Variovorax paradoxus: one gene and its partner. The protein of the gene in region 2 interacts with the protein of the main gene of each other region in a pairwise test. Links are inferred from orthologs where the notes say so. Each region holds a gene or a part of one and is shown on either strand. Other genes may lie near its edges.

Evidence for each region.
Region 1: the proteins of bioB (region 2) and QFZ47_RS14915 interact in binary tests that used the Escherichia coli proteins (3 or more experiments, as listed by UniProt). The link is inferred for Variovorax paradoxus from one-to-one orthologs.

What each region holds. Positions count from the first base shown.
Region 1 is NZ_JAUSXL010000002.1:2,377,911-2,381,193, forward strand. The notes cover bases 219-3,189. They hold QFZ47_RS14915 (class II glutamine amidotransferase), read right to left. Parts: upstream 2,103-3,189; coding sequence 1,335-2,102; downstream 219-1,334. Other genes in these bases: QFZ47_RS14905 (hypothetical protein), read left to right, coding at 219-371; gshB (glutathione synthase), read left to right, coding at 368-1,321; QFZ47_RS14920 (ABC transporter substrate-binding protein), read right to left, coding at 2,153-3,189. In the rest of the region: QFZ47_RS14900 (nuclear transport factor 2 family protein), read right to left, coding at 1-50; more of QFZ47_RS14905, read left to right, coding at 180-218; more of QFZ47_RS14920, read right to left, coding at 3,190-3,283.
Region 2 is NZ_JAUSXL010000002.1:5,170,586-5,173,801, forward strand. Bases 12-2,915 are described here. They hold bioB (biotin synthase BioB), read right to left. Parts: upstream 2,035-2,915; coding sequence 988-2,034; downstream 12-987. Other genes in these bases: QFZ47_RS28140 (Lrp/AsnC family transcriptional regulator), read left to right, coding at 16-513; QFZ47_RS28145 (VOC family protein), read right to left, coding at 503-991; QFZ47_RS28155 (acetyl-CoA carboxylase biotin carboxylase subunit), read right to left, coding at 2,174-2,915. In the rest of the region: more of QFZ47_RS28155, read right to left, coding at 2,916-3,216. UniProt on the Escherichia coli protein: Catalyzes the conversion of dethiobiotin (DTB) to biotin by the insertion of a sulfur atom into dethiobiotin via a radical-based mechanism.

The DNA of each region.
Region 1 (3,283 bases), 2.8 Mb from region 2 along the record:
GTGGAAGGGTTCGGCAATGCGGGCGCGTCGGACGAAGCAAGCGTATTCATGGGTTCTCTCTCTCCAGCATGCAGGCCATGCGGTGCGTGGCGGGAAGCACGACGGTGCTGCCGCAATTCTCGTGCCGATCGCCAACGCGATGACCTTCGCAGCCGCGCGTCCCCGGCACAATTGCCGGGATGCGCTTCTTCAAGGATCTTCTGAGCCGCTCTGCCTTCGGGGGCGTGGCGGCGGGTGCGCTCGCACCTGCGGTGCAGCAGGCCGGGCGCACAAAGGCCTCCGCCGGCAAGGACATCGCCGCTTCCGGCAACATCGCGCCAGACAGCAGCAACATGGCGGCCACACCCGGCGCCGGAAAGACTCCCAGATGAAAAACATCCTCTTCGTCGCCGACCCGCTCGATCACTTCAAGATCTACAAGGACACCACCTTCTCGATGATGCGCGAGGCCCAGCGCCGCGGCCACCGCATCGCGGCCTGCCTGCCGGAAGACCTGCAGTGGGTGTCGGGCGGCCTGGTCACGGCCAACGTGCAGCAGATCACGCTCACCGGAGACAGCAAGGCCTGGTACCGCGAGGACATCCGCGAATCGAAGGCGCTGAAGGAATTCGACGCGGTGCTCATGCGCAAGGACCCGCCCTTCGACGCCGAGTACATCTACGCCACCCACCTGCTCGAGCAGGCCGAGCGCGAAGGCGCGCGCGTGGTGAACAAGCCGCGCGCGCTGCGCGACCATCCCGAGAAGCTCGCGATCATGGAGTTTCCGCAGTTCACCACGCCCACGCTGGTCACGCGCAGCGCGCAGGCCGTGCGCGACTTCCATGCCGAGCACGGCGACATCATCCTCAAGCCGCTCGACGGCATGGGCGGCATGGGCATCTTCCGCGTGAGGCAGGATGCGCTGAACCTCGGCTCCATCGTCGAGACGCTCAACAAGAACGGCGCCGAGACCATCATGGTGCAGCGCTTCGTGCCTGACATCGTGCAGGGCGACAAGCGCATTCTGATCATCGCGGGCGAGCCGGCGCCGTTCGTGCTGGCGCGCATTCCGCAGGGCTCCGAAGTGCGCGGCAACCTTGCGGCCGGCGGCAAGGGCGTGGCGCAGCCGCTCACCGCGCGCAACCGCGAGATCGCCGAGGCCATTGGCCGCGCCCTCGCGCCGCGCGGCCTGCTCCTGATCGGGCTCGACGTGATCGGCGACTCCGTGACCGAGATCAACGTGACCAGCCCGACCTGCTTCCAGGAGATCACCGAACAGACCGGCTTCGACGTGCCGGCGATGTTCATCGACGCGCTGGAAGCGCACCTGGCCGGCGCCTGAGGCGGGGCCAGCTTCAGAACGCCGCCAGCTCGCCGTCCACGAACACGCGCAATTCGCCAGGCGCGAAAGCCGTCCAGCTTTCGTTGGTGGTGAGCGGCGCGGTCACGACCACCGCCACGCGGTCGTTCGGCGTGGTGTGCTGAGCGAAGTCGATCTCCAGGTCTTCGTCCGACAGCTGCGCGGTCACGAAGGGATGGCGCCGCTCCACGTACCAGAGGTGGGTCGAGGCATGGGCCCAGAGCGCCTGCCCGTTCGACAGCATGAAGTTGAAGGTGCCGTGGCCCGCGAGCTGCGGCGCCAGTTCGCGCAGCGTGAGCGTGAGCTCCTCGATGCTCGGCACGCCCGCATGCGACTTGGCCAGCTCCTGCATGATCCAGCAGAAGGCGTGCTCGCTGTCGGTGCTGCCCACCGGGTGGAAGTTGCCGTGCAGGCGCGGCCGAAAGTCTTTCAGGTCGCCGTTGTGGGCGAACACCCAGTAGCGGCCCCAGAGCTCGCGCACGAAGGGGTGGCAGTTCTGCAGGTTGACGGCGCCCTGGGTCGCCTTGCGGATGTGGGCAATGACGTTGCGGCTCTGGATCGGGTAGCGCCGGATCAGCTCGGCCACCGGCGATTCGCTCGCGGGCATGTGGTCCACGAAGTGGCGCAGCCCGCGGTCCTCGAAGAACGCAATGCCCCAGCCGTCGGCATGATGGTCGGTGCGGCCGCCGCGCTGCGCGAAGCCGGTAAAGCTGAAGGCCACGTCCGTGGGCGTGTTGCAGTTCATTCCAAGCAGTTGGCACATGGCGCTATTAGAGCGCGTGCGCCAACCGCCCGGCGAACCTGGCCGCCCGTTCAGCGCACGAAGCGGCCTTCGGGCGTCACGCGCACCATTTCGATGAACTGCGAGCCGGTGGTGCTGCCGGTCGAGAAATCGATGTCCATGCCGGCCAGGCGCAGCTTGAGTGCGCGCAGCGTCGCGTGCAGGCGCGCGCGCGTCAGGTCGCGCCCGGTGCGCTTGATCGCCTCGATCATCACCAGCGCGTTCAGGTAGCCCTCGAAGCTGCCGTAGCCCACCGGCACCTGCGCGCGATCGGCCAGCCGGCGATAGTCGCGCGTGACGACTTCCACCTCGCCCCAGGGGTAGGGCGTGACCTGCGAGATGGCCAGCCCGCCCGCCTGCAGCGGAACCACCCTGGCCGTGACTTCGCCCGAGACCACCGACATGCCATAGAACATCGGCTTGCTGCCGGCGGCGTACATGGCCTTGATCACCTCGCCGGTCACGGTGCCGGCCAGGTACATCAGAACGGCCTGGGGCTGGCTGTCGGCGAGTGTCTTGCCGGCGGCGGCGGAGGTCGAGCCGTCCCCCTTCACCGCGACCACCGCGCTCGGCGCCAGCTTGCGGGTGGCCATGGCCGCCTCGATCAGCTTCACCGCCTCGACGCCGCCGGGGTTGTCCAGGTGGGCGATCGCGATCTTGTTCACGCCGATGGTGGCCAGGTGCTCGACCAGCGCCTGCGCCTCGCGCGCATTGCTGGCGCGCACGAAGTAGGCCGAGCCCGCCACGCGTTCGCGCGCGCTGTCGCCCACGCCGTAGCCGCCGACGCTGGGCGCGCCGCTTTGCTGCAGCAGCTTGGCCGCAGCGGACGTGGTGCCCGAGCCCACGCAGCCGAAGAATGCGAACACGCGGTGGTCGCTCAGCAGCTTGCCGTAGTTCTCGAGCGCCTTCTCGGGCTTGAGCTCGTCGTCCAGCGCCACCAGCTTGATCTTGCGGCCGCCCACGCCGCCCTGTTCATTGATGGCATCGAAGGCCAGGCCGGCGCCGTTGTGCACGACCTTGATCTGCGAGCCGAGCGGGCCGCTCAGCACGGCCGAGCTGCCGAGCACGATCTCGCTGTCGCTCACCCCGGCCTCGGCGGCTTGCGCGGAGGAGAGATGGGCCAGGCCCGCTGCGAAAACCGCCGTTCCGGCGACAAAACTTCT
Region 2 (3,216 bases):
ATTTGAAGGAGTTGCATGGACTTCACCTTGAACCCCGCGCTGGATGCCCATGACACCCGCATCCTGGCCGAACTGCAGGGCGATGCGCGGCTCACCATGGCCGAACTCGGCCGCCGCGTGCACCTGAGCCAGCCGGCCGTGACCGAACGCGTGAAGAAGCTGGAGGCCGCGGGCGTGATCAGCGGCTACCGCGCAACCGTGAACCTCGGCAAGCTCGGCTATGGCATTCGCGCGATTATCCGCGTGGGCCGCGCCGACTATGCGCGCGTGGTGGAGCTGGTGCAGCAGACGCCCGAATGCGTCAATGCCTACAACGTGACCGGCGACGACAGCTGGATATTGGAGATCGCCGTCATCGACGTGAGCCACCTCGATGCGGTCGTGACCAAGTTCTGCATCCTCACAGAGACGGCCACCTCGATCATCCTGAACCCGGCGCGCGAGCACCAGCCGATGCTGCCGCCTCAGCGTTCGGACGTCAGGCCGCCGATCAGGAAAGTGCTCAACGCGTAGCGGCCAGCGCGCTGAAGGCCGCCACCACCTCGGGCGGCGCCTGCACCATCTCGATCAGCACGCCCTCGCCCGCGATCGGAAACTGGTCGTTCGCCTTCGGATGCAGAAAGCAGATGTCGAAGCCCGCCGCGCCCTTGCGGATGCCGCCGGGTGCAAAGCGCACGCCCTGCGCGGTGAGCCACTCGACGGCCTTGGGCAGGTCGTCGATCCACAGGCCCACATGGTTGAGCGGCGTCGCGTGAACGGCGGGTTTCTTCTCGGGGTCGAGCGGCTGCATCAGGTCGACCTCGACCTTGAACGGCCCGCTGCCCATCGAACAGATGTCCTCGTCGACGTTCTCGCGCTCGCTCTTGAAGGTACCCGTGACTTCGAGCCCCAGCATGTCGACCCAGAGCTTCTGCAGACGCAGCTTGTCGGGCCCGCCGATGGCGATCTGCTGGATGCCCAGCACCTTGAAGGGGCGTGCCGTGGCAGTCATGCGGAGCAACCTTCCGGCTGCTCCTGCACCTGCCGCGCATTGAGGCCGAGCTTGCGCAGCAGCACCGTGTCGGCTTCGACGTCGGGATTGCCGGTCACGAGCAGCTTGTCGCCGTAGAAGATCGAATTCGCGCCGGCCATGAAGCACAGGGCCTGCACCGCGTCGCCCATCTGCTGGCGGCCTGCCGACAGGCGCACGCGCGCGGTCGGCATGGTGATGCGCGCGACCGCGATCATGCGCACGAAGTCGAAGGGATCGACCGGCTCCGAATCGGCCAGCGGCGTGCCCGGCACGCGCACCAGGCTGTTGATCGGCACCGACTCCGGATAAGGATTCAGGTTGGCCAGCTGCGCGATCAGCCCCGCGCGGTGCACCGGCTGCTCGCCCATGCCGACGATGCCGCCGCAGCACACGCTGATGCCGGCGCTGCGCACATGGGCCAACGTGTCGAGCCGGTCCTGGTAGGTGCGCGTGTCGACCACGTCGGTGTAGTACTCGGGCGCGGTGTCGAGGTTGTGGTTGTAGTAGTCCAGGCCCGCGGCCTTGAGCTGGTGCGCGTGGTGCGGCTCCAGCATGCCGAGCGTGGCGCAGGTCTGCAGGCCCAGCCCCTTCACGGCCTCGACCAGCACCGCCACCTTCTCGACGTCGCGGTCCTTCGGCGCACGCCATGCGGCACCCATGCAAAAGCGCGTGGCGCCGGCGTCCTTGGCGGCCTGTGCGGCGCGCACCACCTCGTCGACCTCCATCAGCTTCTGCGCCTTCACGCCGGTGTCGAACTCGGCCGACTGCGGGCAATAGCCGCAGTTCTCGGGGCAGCCACCGGTCTTGACCGAGAGCAGCGTCGCGAGTTCGATGTCGCCTTCGGGGAAGTGCTGGCGGTGCACCGTCTGCGCCTCGAACAGCAGGTCCATCAGCGGCTTGTCGAGCAGCGCCTGAATCGCCTCGACCGTCCACGGGCCTTGCGGTGCCGCGGCCTTGGCCGGCCGGTGCAGTGTGACAGGCGCCGAGATGGGAACTTCAATAAAAGGAGCGGAGGTCGTCATATCAGTGGGACTTTCATAACTGCGCGAAGCGTTGCCTGTTCGGGAAACACCGCGGAACCGGCTTCGCCGGGCCGCAGGTGTTGCCCCCGGAAGGGGGTTGGAGAAGCGACACGAAGTGCGCGAAGCCTGGGGGTGAGCTTTATTCAAACTCCAGAATGATTTGATCGACGGCGAGCGATTCGCCCTTGTCCGCCGAAATCTTGCCGACCACGCCGTCCTGCGTGGCGAACAGCACGTTTTCCATCTTCATGGCCTCGATCACGGCCAGCTTCTCGCCGGCACGCACCTGCTGGCCCGGCTGCACCGACACCTCGACCAAGAGGCCCGGCATCGGCGACATCAGGAACTTGCTCAGGTCCGGCGGCGCCTTGTAGGGCATCAGTTCGAGCAGGCGCGCGCCCCGGGGCGACAGCACCATCGCCTCGACCTGCGTACCGTCGTGCGACACGCGCAGCGCCAGCGGGTTCCTGCCGGCTCCGCGCTCGACCTGTGCGGTGAAGGGCCGGTCGTTGACCATGCCTTGCACGCGGATGGCGCCGAGCGCAAAGCCGCTGTCGATCTTGTAGTTTTTTTCGCCCACGGCCACGGCGCTGGCGCCGGTCTTGCCGTGGAAGTCGGTGACCGACACCGGATGGTGCACATGCTTGCCCTCCGGCCCGAGCTCCACCACCACGAACTGCTCGCCCACCTTCACGCCGTGGCCTTCGAGCTGTCCGCTGATGCCCGAGGCGCGCGCACGATAGCGGCGGTGCACATAGGCCGCGAGCGCGATCAGGAACGAAGGATCGGCGTGCGGCACGTCTTCGGCATGGAAGCCCTTGCCGTAGTGTTCGGCGATGAAGCCGGTATTGAAATCGCCCGCCACGAACTTCGGATGCGCGAGCAGTGCGGCCTGGAACGGGATGTTGCTGCTGATGCCGCGGATCACGAAGCCATTGAGCGCCTCGCGCATGCGGGCAATCGCATGCTGCCGATCCTTGCCGTGCACGATGAGCTTGGCGATCATCGAGTCGTAGTACATCGGGATCTCACCGCCGTCGTACACGCCGGTGTCCACGCGCACACCGTTCAGGTGCTCGGTATCGCTCGCGAACATGGTCTCGGCCGGCGGCTGGAACTTCACCAGGCGGCCGGTCGAAGGCAGGAAGCTGCGGAACGGATCTTCGGCATTGATGCGGCATT